2 regions of the Turicibacter sp. KK003 genome follow, and region 1 is predicted to be linked to the other one. Evidence: riboswitches for the same ligand, from Rfam matches in the RefSeq annotation. Region 1 holds a riboswitch; the other holds the start of a gene.
What was found. A riboswitch is a leader RNA that binds a small molecule or an ion and turns the genes downstream of it on or off. The one in region 1 is predicted to bind lysine.
Positions count from the first base shown of each region.

Region 2: another riboswitch for lysine. It lies ahead of VXM77_RS02955 (Na+/H+ antiporter NhaC family protein); the one in region 1 lies ahead of VXM77_RS10990 (YfcC family protein).

Region 1 covers NZ_CP142738.1:2,264,115-2,276,480, reverse strand. Annotated here, with positions in the region: gene VXM77_RS11060 (hypothetical protein) at 1-756, opposite strand, end outside; gene VXM77_RS11055 (ABC transporter ATP-binding protein) at 759-1,451, opposite strand; gene VXM77_RS11050 (hypothetical protein) at 1,719-1,973, shown strand; gene VXM77_RS11045 (hypothetical protein) at 2,411-2,713, opposite strand; gene VXM77_RS11040 (hypothetical protein) at 2,970-3,185, shown strand; gene VXM77_RS11035 (YbhB/YbcL family Raf kinase inhibitor-like protein) at 3,258-3,755, shown strand; gene VXM77_RS11030 (hypothetical protein) at 3,793-4,008, opposite strand; gene VXM77_RS11025 (deoxynucleoside kinase) at 4,347-5,009, shown strand; gene VXM77_RS11020 (cation:proton antiporter) at 5,032-6,246, opposite strand; gene VXM77_RS11015 (AraC family transcriptional regulator) at 6,431-6,997, opposite strand; gene VXM77_RS11010 (AraC family ligand binding domain-containing protein) at 6,987-7,244, opposite strand; gene VXM77_RS11005 (GNAT family N-acetyltransferase) at 7,473-7,874, shown strand; gene VXM77_RS11000 (GNAT family N-acetyltransferase) at 8,586-9,161, shown strand; gene VXM77_RS10995 (staygreen family protein) at 9,155-9,595, opposite strand; lysine riboswitch at 10,518-10,693, shown strand; gene VXM77_RS10990 (YfcC family protein) at 10,800-12,230, shown strand; gene VXM77_RS10985 (M20 family metallopeptidase) at 12,243-12,366, shown strand, end outside.
Region 2 covers NZ_CP142738.1:619,953-632,318, forward strand. Annotated here, with positions in the region: gene pdaA (delta-lactam-biosynthetic de-N-acetylase) at 1-119, shown strand, start outside; gene VXM77_RS02955 (Na+/H+ antiporter NhaC family protein) at 648-2,234, opposite strand; lysine riboswitch at 2,374-2,546, opposite strand; gene rlmD (23S rRNA (uracil(1939)-C(5))-methyltransferase RlmD) at 2,736-4,127, shown strand; gene VXM77_RS02965 (N-acetyltransferase) at 4,289-4,801, shown strand; gene VXM77_RS02970 (ABC transporter substrate-binding protein) at 5,141-6,091, shown strand; gene VXM77_RS02975 (iron ABC transporter permease) at 6,084-7,067, shown strand; gene VXM77_RS02980 (iron ABC transporter permease) at 7,067-8,068, shown strand; gene VXM77_RS02985 (ABC transporter ATP-binding protein) at 8,088-8,873, shown strand; gene VXM77_RS02990 (MFS transporter) at 8,896-10,164, shown strand; gene VXM77_RS02995 (AraC family transcriptional regulator) at 10,177-11,181, opposite strand; gene VXM77_RS03000 (alpha/beta fold hydrolase) at 11,410-12,366, shown strand, end outside.

The DNA of each region.
Region 1 (12,366 bases):
TGCACTCATAACAAACACAAATCCGTAATCGACGATTAAACGTTCATCCATATATAAGTATAGTGTTTTAGTGTAGAGGAAGAGAGCGATATTAGCCAATAAAAAGGCACCGCCACAAATAATTCCAATCACTTTTTTTGAACGATCGCACAAGACGAAGAAAGAGATCAGACTAAACATTAAAATAATGAATCCTAGTTTATAAATAAAATCTCCCATAGAAAGTGGTAAAACAAGACCAATTGAGTTAGAGTAATGCAATAAACTCGTTACCGGTTGGGGAGCAATTAACTCTTTAGGGAAGACAAGCGTCATGACAAAACTTAAAATCCATAAAATGAATAGAATTAATCCATAAAAGCAAAAAACCGAGAAGACGGTGACGAGTAATTTAGAGAAGAAGATTTTCAGACGACTTCCTTTAAGTGTCAGTAACATATAGATTCGTTTTGATGCACCAAACCATTCTTTATACCAAAGATAAAAGGCAAAACAAACTAATAGAATGGCACTTAATAAAAAGAGAAGGGGAACGGGTGTTGAATCAAATAATAGTGTTAGACTGACACGACCATTTTCTTTGACATAGGTTTCTAAAGAGCTCTCCATAATTTGTGGGAGAATTTCTTTTTGATAAGTTTTATTAATGAGTTTATAAAATAGGCCGGTCGATACGGCACTTAGTGTGATAAATAAGGTTAACATCCATGGAAGCAGCTTCTTTATCTCAATTTCAATTAGTGTTAAAAATTTCATAATTATACCCCGCTATATAAAGATTTCATTTTTTCAACAATCGTCAATCCTTCTTTTTCAGCCTCATCTTTTGAGAACGTTGCAAATACTTTTCCGTCTTCAAGGAGAACGATATGATCGGCAATGTCTTGAACTTCATCAATTTCATGAGTTGTTAAGATGACGGTTTGATCTTTTTCTAAAAACTCTGATTTAAGTAAATTGATAAATGTTTGACGGGTAAAGACGTCAATTCCACTAAATGGCTCATCTAATAATAGATAAGGGGTGTTTTGGCATAATCCAATAATAATGTTAAAGCGAGCTAAATTTCCCTTTGAAAGTTCCTTTAGTTTTTTATCAGTAGGTACCTTAAAAAATTTAATCATTCGCCACGCTTTTTCAATATCGAATCCTTCATAAAAGACTTGGGCAAATTCTAAGTTTTTAGGAATGGTCCATCCTAAATCATGAATTGGAATATCAGGAACATAGGCTAATTGGTTAATATTTTGTGACGTAATGGGGGTTTGATCAATTAAAATTTCTCCCTTATTAATAGGGACGAGTTTCATGATTGATTTCATTGTCGTACTTTTCCCCACCCCGTTGAGTCCAAGTAAACAAGTAATTGCTCCTTTTTGAAATTGAATGGAAACATCATCGAGAACAACTTTTTTCCCATAACGTTTCGTTACATTTTTCATCTCTAACATAAGAAACCTCCTTTAAAATGCTCATCTGCGTTCTTGAATCAAGTATAGCGTGTAAATATTAAGAAACAGCCATCCAAATTATAAAGAAATTCTTAATAAATTCTTAAGGCGGCGAAGTTTGATAAAGATAAGTGGTGATTTTAAAAGACTAAGATTTAGTATTTCTGTGTTCAAGGATATTTATTAGCATATTACTTAATTTATTTTTGGCGCTATGATATAGTAAAGATAAGAAAAATCTAAGAAGCGGTGGGGGTGTAACGATTGATGTTTAAGGATATTTTATTTAAGTTAGGTCAGGACGAGTTGCACATTTATGATTATTTTACAAAGAAGTTTTTAAACTCAGTTAAGCTTGGGCAAAAGCTTCAAATTGAATGTTATGATGAAATGGTCTATCTTTCAGGTGAATTAAAGAAAGATTCCATGACGGATAAATTATTTTTACACGATCGGAATGGATTTACGTGCTATATTGAATATGGACAAGTGTATGAAAAAGTATGGATTTTAAATGATTAAAGGGACGGCTTTTAAACCGTCCCTTTTTTGGAAGAATTCAGTCTGTTGAGTACGTAAAGTGTGTGCAACATCCCCCCCTTTTTTTATCGTAGAATCGTTCAAGCTATTAGTTTAGAAGAGAAGGTGATTAGGTTTACGGTGAATCAAACAACCGGGTGAGCGTCCGAAATAGAGGGTCATGGGCTCTTGCGTATATCCCTAAGGAGAGCTTAAACGGAAGCTGTATACTGATGATGTTGTGATGGATAAATGAAGTGGACAAGAAATAGGGTGCCCTTTTAGGAAGTAGCTACTACAGTAAACACGTCTTAAAAAAATGGGCAGAAGTGGCAACGATAGAGACTTCAACAAAGTAAAAGCTAGCGCCCTAGAACGCTAGCTAGTAATCAAGTCTTACCACACGATAGATAACGATTAATGGATTCTTACGCCATATGTTAGGATTCCAACTTTCTGATGCGGATAAACATGTCTAATATAATAATCAACATCAACGTCACTGGAATTGCTTTTTTTAATAGATAATGCGTATCTTGGAGTACTTCTAAAATAAAGGGGCTAACGAATATAACGACTGCAGCAAAGATAACATGTAATCCTATAATTTTACAAATTTTTTGATTTGAAGAATAGTTCACATTAAAAAGAATATTAGATTTATATTGTAAAAATCCAATTCCTCCAATGATTAAAGATAATAAACAACAAATGATCATATTTCCCACGAACTCATTGGTCATAACCTATCCCTCCACAAATGTTTGATGGTCATTTAATTGATAAAAGTTTACAGTAATCTAAAGTTTGAACATCTAAATTTTCCTCAGGTCTTGAACTTATCAACACGATATGGTAAAAATTACATGATTATTATGCCATATCGTGTTGATAAGAAGGATAACAATGTTAATTAAACAAATGAAATATTCCTGATTTAAGTGAATAAGTTGAAGAGTATAGGAATTATCCGAAAGCTATAAATTTAGGGGGATTAAAATGAAAGTGTCAAAGAGATGTCCAAAATGTGAGAGTACAGAGATGATTCGCGTAGAGGGGACTGCCGGCCCTTACGGAACGGGGAATAATATAGCAATTGGCGCTACGATTTTTTCTTATGTCAAAGTACCGAGATATGTTTGCTGTGAGTGCGGATACGCCGAAGAGTGGATTGATCCTGAGGATCTTCCAAAATTAAAAAAGAAGTTTGGTTAAAACGTTCTATTACAGGATTAAATATCACCTAAACGTTGTATAATAAAGGGAGTTAAAGTTGGAGGTGATGACATGAAAGTGACAAGTTCGGGTATTGTAAACGGTGTGATTATGGATCAATATGGATGCCGTGGCGAAATGAACGAGTATGAAATGCCGACCTATTCTTTACCCCTTACGATTAAAGATGCCCCTCAGGGGACAGTGTCTTATGCACTGGTGTTAGAAGATAAAGATGCCTTTCCGGTATCAGGATTCTCGTGGATTCATTGGACAGCTGCTAATATTGTGCGAACGGTGATTGAAGAGAATGAGAGTCAAACTGCAACAGATTTCGTTCAAGGTGTGAATAGTTGGATCAGTGATCAGGGGGGAAATACCCCAGCACAGGCTTGTTCCTACTATGGAGGAATGGCACCACCGGATGCTCCACACCTTTACGAACTTCATGTGTATGCCCTAGACAAAATGCTAGATTTAAAACCTGGCTTTTACTATAATGAACTCTATCAACAGATGGAGGGCCATATTTTAGCACAGGAAACCATCAAAGGAATTTATTCAAACTAAAAATAGCCCAGGCTCATGACTTGGGCTATTTTTTGATTTAAAGACTGCTATTGGGTTTGTTTAAAAAGTAACCAGCCAGTGCTGCAACTAAGGCAAGCATCGCAACAATAAAGAATAGTTTCCAGGAGTATAAGAGAATTCGATCTAACGATTTAAAAAATAGACCTAGAATTAAGTTAAGAACTAAAAGAAATGCTTGAATGAAAAATCCTAACACACTAATCACTCTTAATCCATATAATGTTCGTTCCATGAAAAGGCTCCTCCTTCAACGTGAATAATTTTATTGTATCAAGAGAAATCAGGTGAAGATGTCGACAGGAGGAAACTTTTTTAAAATATTTTTTATTTGTGGATAAGTGTATTAAATAATTAGGATAGGGAGAAGGAATAGAGGAAGGCATAGGACTTATTCTTTAGCGTTTATCCACATCTCATGTGGAATGAAAAATATGGATGAATTTGGCTAAGTATTATGTGTGATTTTCGTCGATATTTGTGCTATTATTGACAACGTTCAAACTTTTTAAAACATCATTTTAAAAGTTTTATCATTTTAAAGGACAGTATGAAAGGTATGGGTGAATAATGTTGATTACAATTGGAGCGATGATTGGTGCAGGAAAAACAAGTTTAGCAGAATTGGTGGCTAAACATTTCAATTCGGAAGTTTTTTATGAGAGTGTGGATGATAATCCGATTTTACCTTTATTTTATACAGCATCTGATGAAGAGATTCAAACCAAACGATATCCTTTTTTACTACAATTATGGTTTTTAAACACTCGCTTTAAAAGCATTAAGCAAGCGTTAGTTGAGGATAATAATGTATTAGATCGAAGTATATATGAAGATTGGTATTTTGCAAAGGTAAATAAAGATTTAGGACGTATTTCTGACTTAGAATTCAGTTTATACGAATCACTTTTGAATAATATGATGGAAGAGTTAGAGGGGATGCCTAAAAAGGCACCGGACTTAATGATTTATTTATCAGGAAGTTTCGAAACTATTATTGACCGTATTAAAAAACGTGGACGTGAATATGAATTAGATGAAGGACTTGTTTCTTATTATTACGAACTTTGGAAGGGATACGATCAATGGATTGAGCAGCATTATCAAGCAAGTGAGGTGCTAGTCATTAATATTGATGAGGTTGACTACGTTAATAATGAAGATGATAAGAAAAAAGTATTAAAGATGATTGAAGATAAATTAAATGAAATTCGTCAATCATCATCAAATGCCTAATAAAATAAAAGAGAGCCGGGTCCTAATGGGACCCGGCTTCTTTTGTTTCCTTTTGCAAAAACTTATCACTTGTTAGTTTAATTCCAATGGCACCAATTGGAGCTGTAATTAGCACACTTAAAATAGCGATTGCTTGCATAATTTCTCCGCCGGCAACCCCCATTTCTAACGGAATGGCGGCCTTTGCTGATTGAACAGTTGCCTTTGGAAGATAGGCAATCACACAAAATAATCTTTCTTTATAGGAGAGGTTTGTTCCAATTAGGGCAATTAAAACCCCAATCGAGCGAAGGGTTAATGAAACAATTAAAAGGGCGCAACCAATTAAGAAAAATTGCCCGACGAGATTTGGATTAATAGCCATCCCTACAAAGGCGAATAAGTAGAGTTTCCCAACTTTCCAGATTGAATTCATGAGCGCTAAAATAGAAGGGGCGTTATCAACGATGAAATTTCGAATCCAAAATCCGTAAATCATAACTGTTAAAAGTGAATTAAATAATTCAAGGTGAAACTTTTTTTCGATGAAACGTAAAATTAAACAAATTCCAAAACAAATCAAAGTTTTTATATAAATGGAAGTCGTATGTTTTAGAAGGGGCTTGGTAAGAAGATAAAGAAGGTATCCAATAAAGAGACTAAAGATGATGGAAATTGGAATCATTAAAATTTGTAATCCAATTGATGGGGTACGTCCTCCTTGGGTATAAATTCCTAAAAAAGTAGTAAATAAAGTAATGGCTATGGTATCATCCGCACTTGCCCCGACTAAAAGCATTTGAGGAATGGCCTTATCTTGTCCGATTCGACGATCAATTAAATCAATCATAGAGGGAATAAGGACGGCTGGACTAACAGCTGCAATAATAAAACCTAAAATAGCCCCCTGAATAAAATTAAAATGAAGCAGGGGCATCGCTAAAAGGGCGATCGTGAATCCCTCAAGAGTAGCGGGAATGGTACTTAGTAAAATAGCAGGGCGTCCAATTTGTTTCATTTGTTTTAAGCTTATCCCAAGTCCACCGATAAATAAGACGGTAACGAGTGCAATATCTTTTAAGGTTGGTGAAAGTTGAAGAGTCACATTAGGAACAATATTTAAGAAAGAGGGGCCAATTACCATTCCGAGTAGCATCATTCCAATTAATGAAGGTAGTTTAATTCGTTCAAATAAACGACCACTATAATGGGCACCCATACCAATGAGTATTAGGCTAATAAATAAGTAAAAAATCATTCTTTTTTTCCTCCAAATTATAAATGTATGTAGGATGTAAAAAAGGCGTTATAGGTGCTGAAATAGATTCATTGAATCGTAAGTCTAGCAACGTTATCCTAAAAAGTTATATCTATTTGCTTTTTTTATCATACGCTTATTTTCCGTTGATTATCACAAAAAAAGGATGCCCAATAGGGCATCTTTAAGTTGCGTTGTGGGTATTACGATACTTTCGGGGGCATGTTCCCGTTACTTTTTTGAATATTTTAGAAAAGACAAGTGCATCCGTATACCCGACTGAATGTGAAATCTCTTTGATGCTAAGCGTTGATTGTTTAAGAAGTTGACAGGCCTTGTCTATTCGATAATGAATGAGATAATTTTTAGGAGAGTTATCCATTCTTTCATTAAATAATTTTGTTAAATATTTGCGATTGATTCCGATATGATTTGAAATCTCTTCGATCGTAATCGGTCGTGAATAATTGGTTTCAATATATTCGATGGCTTGACGAATATAATCCGATTGTCGATTAGATGCTTTAACTTTAGGCGGTTGTGGCAAGCTGTGGTCACAAAGTGCCCCAAGTAGAGAGTAAAATCCACTGATTGCTTGTAAATCTGCGCTTTTTGGATGTTTAGCAGATTCTAAAATATAATCAAAGCACGTTTCGATTTGTTTGCTATTTTGACAGTTTAAAATAGGTGTTTTCTCCGATAAACCAATTCGCTCTAAATATTCTGGGACGTGTTCACCATTAAAACTCACAAAGTAGTAGGTCTGGTTTATAGTTAACGATTGCACCGGGCGGAACTAAAAAACACGTTTCCTCCACTAGCGTATAATCTTGTCCATCAATAGTTAAGTAGCCAGACCCCTCCGTTACATAATATAAACTATAGTAGTCACGAATCCCCGGTCCCCAAGACTGATGTTTTTCTACTTGACTTGTTCCACAGTAGTAAAGCATAAAGTCTAGTCGTGAGTAGTCAGCTTTTGGTTTGAAGCAGTACATAGTCTAAAATCCCCTCCTTCTCGAAGACATTATACCATATTTTAAATAAGTAAGTAAGATTATTTGTAAGCACTTTTTTGCATATGTTATAATGAGAGTTAATGAAACTGTATGCGCTTTAATAAAAGGGGCCCATCAGTTAATTAGTGTAAAAATGAAGGGAAGTCGTGTTGATTGAATAGAGATTGCTTTTATAAGATTTATGATAATAGACGGGGAGGGAATTTAGTGGAGGTTAGACGAGGAAATGTAAAAGATGTATTGGATGTAGCCCAATTGGCCCTTGTATTGTGGCCAGATCATTCGTTACATGCGATGGCACTTAACGTATTAGAATCGATTCAAGGAAAAGACGCGGCATACTTTTTAGCCATTTTGAATCATGAGGTAATTGGTCTAGCGTATGTGAGGTTAAGACAGGGGGAATCTTATTTAGAAGGTTTATTTTTAAAGGAAGACTATCGATGTCGGGAATATTTAATGCAATTAATTAGGGCCTGTGAACAATGGGCGAATGAAAAAGGAACCAAAACATTAATAAGTGGCCTTAACGTGGGAATGCAAGAGGGGAATCCTATGTATCGTTATGTACATTTAGAGTGGGGATTATATGACCGACCATTGGTGTAAGTTTAAATGGAGCGTTGTCAGTTGACATTCATAGGCAATAAAAAAACAGGTGGATGACTCCATCTGTTTTTTTATTGCCTATCATGTGAGTGGCGTTTAACGTAGGTAATCTCATCATCTGAAACCGTTAGAAATTTATTTTGAATCAGGGGCCGTAAATGCGAATCATGTTTTATCAGGAAAAAAATTTAATCGCATCACGTGGGAAAAGTTACTTGTTGAATAAAACGAATAGGCGATTTCTTTAGTCGGAGACAGTTTAGACGAGTACGGTAGGACGTATCTTTTAGTTTATTTTCTCCTTTTGAGCAATTAGGAATAAATCTTTTGCGCAAGATGTATTCTCTGACTTCCTGTTTGAGTCATAATTTGGGTCATAAGAAAAGGTACCAGTCGTATAGTTCATACATGAAACCGAAGACGAAGGTACCCTTTATTATCGTCTTACCGTTTAATTTCATCAAAGAAATCAGTGTATAACAAGGCAAAGACGATGAATAGAATAATACAAATAGCAGCCGTTCTTCCGTTAAACCATCCCATGTTATCACTTCCCCATGAAAGGATTTAAAGAACTCATTCTTGTACAGTAAAGGATATGCTAAGATAAATTAATAAATGAAACTTTGAATGATTCAATGTAGATAAAAATGGCATGGTCATTAGGACGGATGTATATAATAAAAATAAAAAGGTTGGGGAGATGATGAAATGGAAATTCGCACTTATCAACAGGAGGATGAGCGTGGGTGGTTACATTGTCGGGTGTTATCTTTTCTAGATACAGCCTACTATGATATTGTCCTTAATCAAAAGGAAACCTATAGAAACCCGGCTATTGAACTCGTTGCGATAGAGGATGATAAAGTCATTGGTCTTTTAGATATCGAGTGTGAAGAGAAACCGATGACTCTTTGCACGGCGGATCAGACGTTAGGGGGGATGATTACGCATTTGGCCGTGCACCCGGATTATCGTAGGCAAGGGGTAGGGCAGGCTTTGTTATTAGAAGCACAAAATAGATTAGTTAAGAGTGAGATTACTTATCTCGAGGCGTGGACCCGTGACGATCTATGGGTTCATGAATGGTACCTTCATCAACAATTTGAAAAATTAGGGACCTATTTACATGTTTACATTGAGGGCAGTGATGGGATCGCATCCAAAGTTGATGGATTAATTCCGGTACAAACTTTTTGTCAGTATGTTGGAAAGGATAGTGAGAAGATAAAGAAAAAGTACAAACGTGTTCACGAATGTACCGGGTTTTATAAAAGGATTCAATAGTCATTAAAGCAACCAAAACAATCCGTCCGATTTAGGTGGGAATCTTGGGATTGGAAAAAAACATAAATAGGGGCTTGTAGAAACTGGGGATAGAATTGAAAAAAGGATTCATCCCCCTTTTTAATAGCTTTTAATGCTAAAGGGAGTTCGCGTAGAAAGATTTCATTTCTTTTTTCTGTTGAGGCAGTTCCATCAATTCCATCAAGCCGAATGTAAATATAAAAGTAAGGGTGACCAGACTGATGAGCTAACCATTCACCAACGACCTCATCACGCTTTGTTGTTAGTTGTTCATAGGCAAATTCGGATCCAATGACTAAAAAGAGTTCTCCCGTCTGATCAGAGTGGGTCAATGTGTACCGTCTAGGGTGTAATTGGTATAAACGGTTTAATCGGTTATTGACCCATAACTTATTCTCATTAAAGGTACTCATTAAATCGCCCCCTTCAATGTAGTTTATGATGGGAATTAAAGATTGTTATTTTTTTCGAAAATTTTTTGATTCAAAATAATAATCGCTTTTTTAATGGATACCGACCGCTTCATCCGCTCGATCTCATTAAAAAAATAGTTTGATGGATGAGATAAGACATAAAATAGAGTGAGTCTATCTTGTGCCTTTTTCCACAGTTTGATTCAATTATCCACAGGTTTGGGATAGATTATCCACAACGCTATTCCGCCTACATATAATATCTTTTTTCGACATTTCGAAGGGATAAAACATAAAATAAATGATAATTTTCTATTTTTATGCGTATTAATCGATAAAAATAGAAAATTTGACATTTTAACGGATATAAAACGTTGTATTTAGTTGAAAAGTAAGATAAAATGACAGTGTAATTAAATACGTTGTGGATAGCATTGCGAAGATTAACTATCTTATTGACGGATTAGGACGAATGCTTGATAAGAAATTAATTTTTGTAAGAAACCGTAATGAAACAGTGGAAATTAGGATGAGGGAGTTAAGTCAAACAGGGTTAACCCAATTCAATGTATATCTGTGGATAATTTATGGATCGCTATCATTTCGCATTTAAATCATCCCAACTTAGTACGGTTATATCTAAAAAGTCCTGATATGGCTCTCAGGGCTTTTTAAAGAATTAAATAAAAAAGAGAATTAGGGTTGGGGAGCAATCTATTATGATAAATCACAGGGGAATCCTGTTAGCATATTATCATGGAAAAAGAATCAAACAGTGGATCTGTTTGATTCTTTTTTTTAGTTTAATTAAACAGAGAGCGTATTCATTGAAAAAACAGGAGTAGGACAGGGAAATTTAATGAAAAGGACCTTGTCTTTCACTAGGGAATAGGGTATGATAAGAACATATTTATTTGAATAGTTTTTAGATAGAGGTGCGGTAATTAAGAGTACTATTGAGGAGTGAAGATGTTGATGCAATAGGAAAGGAATTTTCGCCGAAGCCTATAATTGATACTTTAAGATTATAGAGCTGGTGTTAAATAAAATATATTTAACATTGTCACGGTTTAATCATCGTGGAGAGCTATCATTTAAGAATCCCCAATAGGAATCGTGTATTCTTTTTGAGAAGTCTTGAGTGAAAAGCTCAAGGCTTTTTTTATCTAGAACTATTTAAAATTTAAAGAGTAGGGGGAGTATTATGATCAGTTTAGAAAACAAAACAACATGTGCAAGTGTGAAAGAAAAAAAACAGTTTAAAGTTCCACACACGTTGGTGATTGTAACTGCAATTTTAGTTTTGGTTGCCATTGCAACTTGGATTATCCCAGCCGGAACGTATGAACGTGTCGTAAATGATTTAGGAAATACGGTCGTTGTAAATGATTCATTTTCATATGTTGAATCAACACCTCAAGGATTATTTAGTTTACTACAGGCTCCAATCCATGGAATCGTGGGGGCAGCTGAAATTATTGCCTTTTTATTTATTGTGAGTGGTTCGATTGCGATTATTACTAAAACTCGTGCTATTGACGCGGGTATTACTAACGCGGTTAAATCATTTAAAGGAAAAGAATTATTAATGATTCCTGTTATTATGGGTCTTTTCTCATTAGGTGGAGCTGTCTTTGGGATGACGGAAGAAGCAATTCCATTTATCGCCATGTTAATTCCTTTATGTTTAGCATTAGGTTATGACAGTATCATGGCGATGGCGCTTTCTTATATGGGATGTATTGTCGGATTTGCTACGGCAATGTTAAATCCATTTTCTGTTGGGATTGCTCAAAGCATTGCGCAAGTTCCAGCCGGAACAGGTGTTGGTTTCCGTACAGTTATTTGGTTAGTGACAACCATCGTTTCAACCTTATATTTAATGTGGTACGGACGACGTATTAAAAAGAATCCAACTTTAAGTCCAGCTTATGAAATCGATCAAGCTCGTCGTCAGGATATGGATGCAATGGAGTCAGAACAATTAGAATTTACGATGCGTCATAAAGTAATTTTAGCCTCTATCTTAGTTTGTTTAGGCATTATCATTGTAGGGGTCTTGAAATTTGGTTTTGTTATTCCTGAAATTTCTGCGGTGTTCTTAGCGACAGGAATTGTTTGTGGAATCATCGGACGTTTAAGTTTTGATGATATGGCTACAGCATTTATTCACGGTGCAAAAGATATGATTAGTGCTGCTGTTGTTGTAGGTTTTGCCCGCGCGATTGTGATTATTGCCCAAGACGGTCAAATTATTGATACCATTTTATATAATTTATCGAACGTTATTGGTCAATTACCATCATTAGTAGCAGGTTATGTGATGTTCTTTGTTCAAATGTTTATTAACTTCTTTATTTCATCAGGTTCTGGACAAGCGGCATTAACGATGCCAATTATGGCTCCACTTGGTGAATTAGTCGGTATTACGCCACAAACATCAATTTTAATTTTCCAATTTGGAGACGGATTCTCAAATGCGATTTTCCCAACAAGTGCTGTCTTAATGGCTTGTCTTGGTGTATCGGGAATTCCATGGTCTAAATGGATGAAATGGATTTGGCCATTACAATTAATTTTTGGTGCTTTAGCTATTATTTTTATTACTATTGCTATTCTTATGGGATGGTCGTAAGGGGGATTTATCATGAAAGAACAATTAAAAGTAATTAGTGAGTCGTTAAAAGATCGTTTAGTTGAAATGAATCGATATATTCATGACCATCCTGAACTTGGAAATCAGGAACACGAAGCGGTAAATGTATTAACAA
Region 2 (12,366 bases), 860 kb from region 1:
TTTCAAGTGATAACGCCGAATGTCTTGATAAGTTAATTCCCGAACTTCAAAAGGAAGGTTATGAATTTAAGTCTATTCAATATTTAATGACTGAGGATGCCCCTGTCCCATTTGAGTAAAAATGTGGAAAAAAGAGAATGTTAACGCGATAAGGTCATGTTTGGATTATCTATTAATTAGTAGGAAAAAAGAACACAAAATAGACACATTTCAATCATTTTTTGAACATAACCTTATGTAATAATAACTGAGGATGAAAATGATAATAAATTTTCTCCCCTTTGATTTTCTTATTCATTATGTTTTCTCACTCCCTAAACGGATCGTGTTCCCCCACGACCGTTTACCAACCTTAAGAGTTCCCCCTCTTAAGGTTTTTTTATTTTTTTAAAAAAAGAAAGGCGAGTTGTTTAAAAATAAAAGCTTCGCCCCATAATAGGGGTGAGTAGAGATGACTCCCCCCAAGTTAATAGTCGTCCGGCTATACTTTAAATGATGGTTTAAAGTTCTCTATTTCAAAGATAAGTCATTTATAATTATCCTTTTCTGATAATTATAAATATTTTTTCTCCAATTCTCTCAACCTCTCTTTAATATAAAAAGGAACCGACTTGCAGTTTCCCCCCTGCGATCGGTTCCTTTTTGATTTATTTTGAATTTTCTTCTCCTGATTTTCTGTTTCGTTTCGCATAGAAGATAACCGCGATTAAGCAAACGGCCATGACTCCGTAGGCGATGAGTAAGCTTTGGCTCAATCCAAATACTAAATACCCGATGGCAGCAATCGTTGCTGATAGTAGGGCGTAAGGAAGTTGAGAGTTAAAGTGTGCGCCGAGGTCACATCCCGCTCCTGTTGCAGAAAGCAATGTCGTATCTGAAATGGGTGAGGCGTGATCTCCGAAGATTGCTCCTGATAAGACAGCGGCCATAATCGGAATCATTAGGTCCATGTCTAGGGCAGCAGCGACTGAACCCGCAATTGGAAGTAAGATACCGAATGATCCCCAAGAGGTTCCCGTCGCAAATGCCATGAAACTAGCGACCATAAACATGACCATTGGAATGAGTCCTGGTGCAATATTAGCCTGTGTAATGAGTGAAGCAAGATATCCACCCGCATCAAGTGTACCAACGAGGTCACAAATTGCCCAAGCTAATAATAAGATGACGATGGCTCCAACCATTGATTTCATCCCTAGGAAAAATGCTTTTGTATATTGAGCGAATGAAATTTCGCGTGCCATGATGTGGCGGTAAGTCAGTGCCATTGAAACAACGAGTCCAGCTAATCCTCCGATGCGGAGTGAAGTCGCTAAACTAATGTTTTCTAGGATGGCAAAGAAGAGATTGAAGTCTGATTCTGAGTTGATTGCTCCTGTGTATCCCGTATACGCCATGGTACAAACGGTCACGATAATTAAAGTTAAGATTGGGGCGATTAAATCCCATACGGATCCTTTTGATGATTGAGCATCCATTTCTTGAGCGGTCGCCTCAGCATGAGTGAGTGAGGCGTCTTGCTGATTGAGGGCACTTTCTTCATAGGTTTTCATTAATCCAATATTGAAGTTATATTTAATGACGATGAAGACCATGATGACCGTTACAAGAACATAGAAGTGGTAAGGGATTGTTGTTAAAAAGGCAGAAAACGTATTATAAGTCGCTCCTGTGCTTGCAAAAATAACCGCCATCGATCCCATGATTCCTGTTGACCAGCTTGAAATAGGTGAAATGACACAAACAGGTGCTGAGGTTGAATCGACGATATAAGATAATCGTGCCCGTGAGACACGTTGTTCTTTTGCTAATGGTTTAGAGACATTTCCAACAACAAGGGCGTTAAAGTAATCATCGACAAAGATAATAATTCCTAAGAGGGCTGCCGTATATTGAACACCCTCACGTGATTTAACACGTTTAATAATGGCATTGGTGAAGGCTGAGGCTCCCCCGGATAAAACAATATAAGCGGTGATGACCCCAAGGGCAAGTAAGAAGAAAATAATGGACATGTTCCAGTCATTTAAGAATCCGAAGAGTCCATTTTCTTCAACGATGAGTCCGCTAAATGACCTCATTAAGATTTCTAATGTTTGAAGCGGGTTAAAGTTGGCCAAAATAAAGGCGGCTGATAGTGCCCCGACCCCAAGTGATAAAACAACACGACGCGTTAAGATGACAAGGGCAATGGTCAGTAACGCGGGAATTAAAGAATAGATTGTTCCAGTCATATAAAATCCTCTCCCTTTGTTTAATTTGAATAAGTAACTGTCCTTTTGATAAAAAAAAGAGTCATGTCGAGTTAAACTCTAACATGACTCTTCAGGCCTACGAGAAGTAGACGTCAGATGACAGGTATCATTTAACTCTCCGATCATTAGTCCTCCACTACTTTCGTAGTGACAGTGTTAAGCCTATTTAACGTAACACCAGCACAAGTTTGATTGACACAAACAAGACTTCGGCATGGACACCTTTTGGAATTTGTCATGGACGTCACTCTCGAAATTCCTACTCATTGGCCATGCGCCTCTAACTCATCAAAGAGAACAAGCAACGTATTCAATTAAGCCTATTGTAGCACCTTTTAAAAGATAGTCAAGTATTACTATTTAATTTTTTTTAGGGAAGAGAAAGGGTTGTCGTAAAATGTAGAGATTTCAGTGTAAAATGTGAGCGAATGTGGTAAGATTAAAAGATAAATGAAAAAATACAGTTGGAGGTTTAAATAAATGAAGATGTCTCCTTTAAAGGTTGGTCAAGAATTTTTAGTTACCATTAAACGTATCGGTATTAACGGTGAAGGAATCGGCTATTATAAAAAGCAAGCCGTGTTTATTCCAGGAACACTAGTAGGCGAAGAGGTTGTCGCGACGTGTACACGCGTGGCAAATGGTTATGCAGAGGCTGAAGTTGTTCGTATTAAGCGTAAATCAAAGCATCGCGTTCAACCGGCGTGCGAAGTTTATGGGCAATGTGGTGGATGTCAATTACAACATATGTCTTATCAAGAGCAATTACGTATTAAACGTGATGCTGTGTCTCAGGCCATTGAGCGCTATACAAGTTTAGATTCAGATGAGTGTGATATTCGTCCGACGATGGGAATGAATGACCCTTATAATTATCGTAATCGCGCGCAAATGCCGGTCGGTTATGATGAAGATGGAATTATGGTCGGATTTTATAGTATGAACTCACGCGAGTTAGTAAATGTGACGGATTGTGATGTTCAGTATGAGGAAATTAATAAGGTTATTAATCATGCGGTTGATTTATTAGATGATTATAAGGTATTTGCGTATGCACCGAAGACGCGTAAAGGAACGGCGCGCTATATTGTGGTTCGCCGCGGGTTTAAAACGGGTGAGGTTCAGGTGACGTTCGTGTTTGCGAATAATGATTTTAAAAAGATGTATTCGTTGGCGAAAGATTTAATGAAATACTGCCCTGATGTTAAATCAGTGTATGTGAGCATTAATGGAGAAGATACGCACGAGATTTTAGGAAAAGAGTTGCAACATGTAGCGGGTGAGAAATTTATTTCAGATGAGTTAGGACGATTTAAATTTAATTTATCACCACGTGCCTTTTATCAGTTAAACCCAGAACAAACGGTTAAATTATACAATCAAGTGAAGTATGCGGCGGCTTTAAAGGGAACAGAGAAAGTCGTTGATGCTTATTGTGGGGTTGGAACGATTGGTCAATGGGTTGCGGATAAAGCAAGCGAGGTTCGCGGGGTTGATATTACGCGTCAAGCGATTAATGATGCGAAGGAAAATGCGAAGTTAAACGGATTAACTAATACGTATTACGCAGTTGGAAAGGCTGAGCAAATTGTTCCAAAGTGGGCGAATGACGGATTCAAACCGGATGTTGTGATTGTGGATCCTCCACGTACAGGATTAGGGGAAGAATTAATTGAAATGTTAAAACGCGTTCAACCGCAAACGATTGTCTATGTGTCATGTAATCCTTCAACGATGGCGAAAAATTTAAAAGAATTAACGAAAAAGTATCGCGTTGATTACATTCAACCGATTGATATGTTCCCTCAAACGTCTCACGTGGAATGTGTCGTACGTCTTGTTCGTAAAAACAAACCATTAAAACGAAAATAAGAGGATGTTGGTTGCCTACGTTAGCTTCGGCTCGTAGGCAATTTTTTATGGTGCCGTTTGATGAGGGAGTATTTAAACGATGGGAGGAGAAGAAGCTTGAGGCCTTAACGCTACAACGGTATACTTAGTTTAAATGAATTAAATGTGATGGAGGGATTATGTTGTTGATAAGAAAACAGACGACGAAGGATGATGAAATCATCCATACAGTGATTAAAGCGGCGTTTGAGCAGGCAGAACACACGGATGGGAATGAACATGAGCTCGTCAAGGCATTAAAGAAGGGAGAGGCGTTTATTAAAGATTTATCTCTCGTTGCCGAGATAGATGGGAAAATTGTAGGTTATATTTTGTTTACCGAGGCTAAGGTGGGACGCGAAACGGTGTTAGCACTAGCCCCGTTAGCGGTGCTTCCTGATTATCAAAGGTCGGGCATTGGGCTTGCCTTAATCAACGAGGGACATAACAGGGCGCGTGAATTAGGTTATGATTATTCGGTTGTCTTAGGCAGTGAAACTTACTACCCAAAGGCCGGTTATTTACCAGCAGCTACCTTTGGAATTAAGCCACCTTTTGAGGTGCCAAGCGAGAATTTTATGGCGTATCCACTAAAAGAAGAGGTACCGAAGGTGTGTGGAACGATCAAGTATGCCAAAGAATTTGGAATTGAGTAATTCAACTTCTTTTGGCCGAGCGATGGATTAAATGAAAGACTGTTAAAGAGTCGGCTCCGGCTCTTTTTCATTTTTTAGCCTAAAAATTTGAGCGAGACTTAGAGATTTGGAATAAGATAGGTGTTTTTTTTACATATTAAACATAGTTGAGATTAAAGGGAGGGAATGACAGATAGGTAGATTTGTGTAAAGGAAGGATAATGGAATCGGATGATAAAATAATGAAATAAGATGCAATTCTTGTGTCCAAGAGGTTAATTTTGTATAATCATCCTATAAGTTAGCTTATGCTAACCATTTGATGCGAGATGGTTAAATTTAAAGGAGGACGAGTCAAACATGAAAAAAGCATTTTTATCTTTTATGAGTTTTTTTGTTTTAGTTGGATTACTTGTTGGATGTTCTAAGTCACCAAAGGAACCGGATCAACAAGAGACGGTTGAAATGGTAACAGTCACAGATGTGAAGGGTGACGTTGAAATTCCAAAGGACCCAAAACGTATTGTTGATATTAGTGGAGCTAGTGATATTTTATCGTTAATCGGATATGAGGTTATCGGGACAGCTAATAGTGATGGATATGATTACACAATCTTACCTACCTATTTAGAAGAGACGTTAGCTGATGCTCAAATTTTAGGATATAGTATGTTAGCGGAGATGGATGTTGAGGCGATTATGGCGCTTAATCCGGATTTAATTATTATTTCTACGGTGCAAGAGAAGATGTATGATCAGTTATCAAAAATCGCGCCTGTTGTGATGGTTGAGATGAAACAAGTGGATTGGAAAGAGGATTTCTTACATGTGGCAGGGGTATTTGGAAAAGAGGCCGAGGCACAAGCTTGGATTGATAATTATTTAGCGAAAGCAAAAGAAGTCGGTGAACAAATTAAAGCGACTTATGGAGCGGATAGTACGTATCTTTCATTTTTAGCGAGTGCGGGAAGTTTATTCATTTTTGATCAAGCGGGACTTGGATCGATTTTATATAATGATATGGGATTATTAAAACCAGTCGGAATGCCAGAGCAAGAAGATATTAGTTTACCAGTTGTTTCTTTAGATGGATTAGCATCTATTGAGGCAGATTATATTTTTGCAGTGGGAACAGATGAGGATTTAAAAACGTTAGAAGAGAGCAGCATTTGGAAAGGAACAAAGGCAGTAAAAGAAGGGAATGTTGTGATTTTACCGGCAAGTCCATATTTTAATCAAGGTTATAGCCCAATTGGACGTTTAGCATTTGTTGATGAAGTACAAAGTTTATTAGCGGGTATGCATGAATAAGAAAGTAACCCTTTTAGTTACGTTATGCAGTTTATTCGCAATAATCGGGCTAATTGTTGCGATTTGTGCGGGTGCGAAAAGTATCCCGTTGCAGACAGTGATCGATAGTATTTTTCATTATGAAGATATTTTAGATATGCAGTTAGTTAGAGATGTTCGGATACCAAGAGCTATTTGTACCGCCTTTATAGGCGGTCTTCTTGGTATTACGGGTGCAATGATGCAAGGGGTGACAAGGAATCCTGTTGCGGAACCGTCACTTATGGGGATTACTCAAGGGGCGACATTCGCCATCGCTTTGATGGGGGCAAGTTCAGGGTTATTAGGTCTTTTTGGTTATATGTTTGCGGCATTTATCGGAGCGTTAGTGAGTGGAACCCTCGTTTTACTTTTTAGTATGAAGAGTGCGCGTCATATGAATATGTCAAAGCTATTACTTGCAGGAACTGCCTTGAGTACTTTTTTTATTTCCATGGCAACTGTTATTGCCCTATTAACGAATAAATCTCAGAATCTAGCGTTTTGGTTAGCGGGTGGATTCCGCGCGACGACATGGGCGAGCGTCCAACTCGTGTTAATCGTGGGTGTGTTGACGACGATTCTCGCTTTGTTTTTGGCACCTAAAATTAATGTCGTTAATTTAGGAGAAGAGGTTTGTATTGGATTAGGGGAAAATCCTAATCGAATTCGCATGCAAACGTTACTCTTAATTATTCCGATGTGTGCAGTTTGTGTGGCAGTCGCCGGAAATATCGCATTTGTTGGACTGATTGTTCCTCATATTATTCGACGATGGGTGGGACAAGATTATCGGGTGATTATGCCTCTTTCTTTCCTATTTGGATCAACGCTTGTTATTTGGGCGGACGTTTTAGCACGGTTAGTTAATCAGCCTTACGAAACACCGATTGGTTTATTTACTTCATTAGTCGGAGTTCCTTTATTTATTTGGATGGTGAGAAAGGAGGGCGCTTAGTGAATAAACGATTGATTGTCATCAGTTTAAGTTTAAGTCTTCTGTTAGTGGCCATTTTTTTAGTCGCTATTAGTCTTGGAAGTTATCAGATGTCTGTTTACGAGGTGATAGCGACGCTCATGGGGAATGGATCGAAGCTTCAAAACGCCACTATTTTTGATATTCGCCTCCCACGTCTTTGTGTCGCCCTTGTGGTCGCTGTTTGTTTAGCCACATCGGGTTGTGTGTTACAAAGTGTCACAAGAAATGAGTTAGCTGAACCGGGGATGATTGGGATTAATGCAGGTGCCGCCCTTGCGGTTGTGTTGCTTATCTCTTCGGGACAACGGACGTATTATAGTGAGATTGGAAATCTTTCACTCTTTATCATGCCAATCGTCGCAATCATCGGGAGCTTTGTGAGTGGGGTTCTCATTTATCGGTTAAGTTATAAAAAAGGAATTGTACCGACTCGATTAATTTTAACGGGGATTGGAGTAAATGTTGGAATTAATGCCTTTATTTCTCTTTATCAGTTAAAGATGTCACAGGGCGATTATAACCAAGTGTTGACGTGGACGAGTGGGAGCCTTTGGGGAAGTAGTTGGAAATTCTTCTTTTTAATTTTACCGCCTGCTCTTTTATTTTTAGGACTCACCCTGTATAAATCAAAGATTTTAGATGTTTTGGACTTAGGCGATGAAATTTCAACAGGGCTTGGAGTTAAGGTTGAGGCGGAACGTAAACGTTTATTCTTTTTTGCGATTGTGTTATCTGCGTTAGCAACAGCTGTTGCAGGTAATATTGCCTTTTTAGGGTTGTTGGGGCCCCAACTGGCAAAACGATTAGTCGGTCCAGTTCATCGAAGACAGTTGCCGATTGCCTGGTTGGTGAGTGGTGTTATTATTTTAATAGCGGATTCGATTTCAAGAAATATGTTTTCGCCGATTGAGATTCCAGTCGGAATTACCATTTCAATTGTTGGTGTTCCTTATTTTATCTATTTAATGTTAAAAGAATAGTGTTGTGGGAGGTGTTAGAATGGAAGCTATTAAAGTTTCACAGTTAGACGTAGCCTATGATGATAAATACATTATTAAAAATATGAATCTTGAAATTCCTAAGGGAAAGATAACGATGATTATTGGATCGAATGGGTGTGGAAAGTCGACCTTATTAAAATCGATTGCACGTATTATTACGCCGAAAAAAGGGGATATTTTATTAAATGGTGTCGCGTTAAAAGAGCAGGCTCCAAAGGAAATTGCGAAAAAAATGGCCGTCTTGCCACAAAGTCCATCGGTTCCATCAGGACTTTTGGTGGAGGAATTAGTGTCGTATGGTCGCTTTCCTTATCAAAGTGCGATGGGTGGTTTAAAGCAAAAAGATATTGAACTCATCAATTGGGCGATGGAAGTGACCGGCATTTCTGATTTCGCGAATCGTCCGGTCGATCGTTTATCGGGTGGACAGCGTCAGCGCGCATGGATTGCGATGGCATTAGCACAAGATACGGAAATTTTAGTCTTAGATGAACCGACGACGTATTTAGATATGGCGCATCAGCTTGAAATTTTATTATTACTAAAGAAATTAAATCAGGAAGCTAATCGGACGATTGTCATGGTTTTACACGAACTAAATAATGCCACAAAATTCGCTGATTATTTGGTTGGGGTAAAAGAAGGAGAAGTGGTTTTCGCAGGACATCCATTAGAAGTAGTGACAACGGATCATTTGAGAACGTTGTATGGGATTGAGGCAACGCTACAATTAGATGAAAGTAAGCAATATCCTATTTGTGTAGATTTTAATATCGCGCGATAGAAGTTATTCATTAGGAGACATCATGGGAAAAACGTTATATGAGAAAAATTTTAATATTTTAGTTTTAGGGCAAGTTATTTCGTTGTTTGGAAGTTCGATTCAACGATTTGCTTTGTCTTTGTATTTGCTGGATTTAACGGGATCGGCCGGGATTTTTTCAGCTATTTTGGCCCTTTCAATGGTTCCTGTTGTCTTGATTTCACCGATTGCGGGAATGTTAGCTGACCGGGGGAATAAAAAACGGTTAATGATAGGGCTTGATAGTTTAAGTGCTTTATTATTGCTTGTTTATGTATGGATTGTTTTTAACGGCCAAGACCATGTTTTAGTGATTGCAACAGTCATGGTTTTGTTGTCAACGATTTCTACGATTTATCAACCGGTTGTTAATACGTGTGTTCCACTGATTGTCAGCCGAGACCATTTAGTAAGAGCCAATGCCATTATTCAGCAAGTCGCTTCGTTAAGCCAATTTTTAGGTCCTATTTTGGCAGGTCTTTTATACGGCTTTTTTGGGATTACGGGTGTTGTCATCATTAATTTAGTTAGCTTTTTATTCTCTGCGCTCTTAGAGTTATTTTTGGAAATTCCGCATCAACGCCGGGAGGGACAACAATCATTTAAAGCGGCGTTTATGACCGATATGAAGGAAAGTTATCATTATTTGAGACATGAGAATTTAATTGTCTGTCGCATGCTCTTATTTTCTGGATTTTATAACTTATTTTTAGTTCCGGTCTTTAGTGTGGCAACCCCTTACTTGATTAAGGTGACGTTTGCTTTATCGTCTGAGGTTTATGGATGGGCTGAAGGGATGATTGCTCTTGGAATGATTGTCGGAGGATTCATCATTACTTATAGGCCAAACCATTTTCATATTAAACGAGTTTATCAACTTCTATATTTGACCTCTGTTTCGATGATGCTAATGGGTGGAGTTGTTTACCTTTTTCATTTCGGCTTTATTGATGCAGCGACAAGTGTTGTGCTTTTCACAGTTTGTGGAATGATTATTATGGGGGTGCTTGGAATTGCCAACGTGCTAAGCGCGGCTTATTTATATCAGGCTGTTGATGGAGCAATCCTCGGAAAAATTTTAGCCTTTGGTTCGGCGTTTGCGACGTTGTGTATTCCACTTGGACAAATATTATTTGGTGGTCTTTTAGAGGTTTTATCTCAAAAACTTTATTTGTTAATCCTTATGGCCGCGTTCTTTGTTTTTTTAGTGACCTTACTGGTCAGATGGAATGTTCGATTAATTAAAGAAGATGAAAAATCCCAGTCTATTTAAATGGACTGGGATTTATTGTTTATTTTTGTATTGGAGAGGCGTACAGTTAAAGGCTTTTTTAAAGGTTTTAATAAAGTTACTCGGATAAGGGTAGCCGACGTGCTTGGCGATATCAGCAATACTCATCTCCGTGGTGCAAAGAAGGTTGGTTGCAATGGAGAGGCGATGAGTCGTAATAAATTCTCCAATGGTCATGTGGTAATAGTGTTGAAACCCGGCCTTTAATTTTTGGGGATGAAGCATAACAAGTTCGCTTAGTTTTTCAATCGTAGGAGGGGTGGCAAAGTTTTCAATCAGTAAATCATGTGCTCGTTGGATACTCTTTATATCGGTAACTGTTAATTTAAGATAGCGATTCCCGACTTTTACTTTCCCATAATCAATTTGATGGGTAAACGTATTTTCAGGGGAATGTTCAATATTTGTGAAAATAAGCGAAATACATTCGAGAATGGAACTTTCTAGTCTTAGAGGATCAAGTTTGTTTTTTTGCGAAAGGGTCTGCATGTGTTGAATCACGTTCATCACCTCCAGCGGCAGGTAATGATACGTGTAGTTTTCAATAAAAGAGTCGAAGCTAATGGTTGTTTGTAATAGGGGAGCGATGACTTCATTAAAATAAGCTTCGTAAATCGTAATTTCAGCGCCATGAAAATGTTGCCCTTGTTGCCATGTTTGTGTCCCAATTAAGTTTTTTTCGACGACGAAGAAAGAGGACGGTGTGAAGGAGGAGACCGGTTTATTTTCTAATTGAAATTGGGTCGTTCCTTTATAGACGGTTCCAAATCTCATCAGGCGTTGGGGGTTATTAAAGTGAATGGAAAAGGCGTGGGGAATCGTATAATCCGCGATAGCGAAATAATAGTATCCAGGACGTTCATAAATGAAAAGATGTCCTTGGTCTTTCGTGTTTGGATGGTGATAGAGTGAACAGTAACGTTCATTTTTTTTTATAAAATTCAGTTGTTGTAGGAGTGTATGACGGAATTGTTCCGCATTTTGTACGTTAAAATTCATGTTATATCCTCGTATTCGTTCTTCAATTTGTTGGATTTATTATATAATGTTAAGAAACAAAAATCGAGTTTTAATGACATTTTTTTGTTGGAGCAAGCGACGAATTCTTTCGTTTCATCAACGAAATAGTAGCCTTTAAAGATTAGAAAAGGAATTTAGGTTAAAAGTTTGAAATACAAAATAAATATTGTTATAATAGAGGAAAGTACTTTTTTGTGAGGTGAAGTTATGAAAAAGAAAAATGTCATTATTGGATCTGGGATTGCGGCAACGGCAGCGGCGACCGTTGTAGGTGCGGCGACTTGGATTATTGGTGGGATGGTTTATGATGGAACGGTCGGTAAAAAGCCATCCGTAAAGGCGGAAGATATGCCAACTTTTTATGCCGAGCGTGAGGATAAGGTTTTAGACACGCTTAATCGTTATCAGCATGAGACGGTTTTTGTCAAAAGTGAAGTCAATGATTATGACGTAGAAACGCTTCATATCAAATCTAATCAGGAGACATCTGACGCGATGATTGTTGTTCATGGAATTGGGAGTAACTATCATGAAGTGTTGAACGTCGCGTTCAACTATTTAGAAAATGGCTATAATGTGGTCGTTTATCATCAACGAAATACCGGATTAACGGGTGGTGATAATTATACGTTTGGATTATATGAGCGTTTTGACTTAGAGGCGGTTGCGGATTACACGCGCTCACTGTATCAAGATGGGACCATCGGCGTTCATGGATTTTCAATGGGGGCTGCCACGTCAACGATGCAAACTGAATTAAATGAAGAGAGCAAAAATGTTGATTTTTATATTTTAGATGCCCCTTACCATACGATGGAAAGTGCCGTTGAGCTTGGAATTATTGCCGAGGATATTCCGCTTTTACCTGTTGGCTTTGCGAAATGGGCCGGAAATGTCGTGTTAAAGGCAAAAGAAGATTTAACGTATGACGATATCCAACCTGTGAATGCTGTAAAAAATATTACGGTTCCTGTTCTATTGATCCATGGGATGGAAGATAAAGTGACGCCCCCAGAAAGTAGTCAATATATTTACGATGCTATTCCGCATGAGAATAAAGAGTTGTGGTATATTGAAGGACTCGGACACTGTGAGGCAGATAGTAAGATGGAGTCAGAATACTTCCAACATATCTATCAATTTATTGATACTCATGTAAAAAAT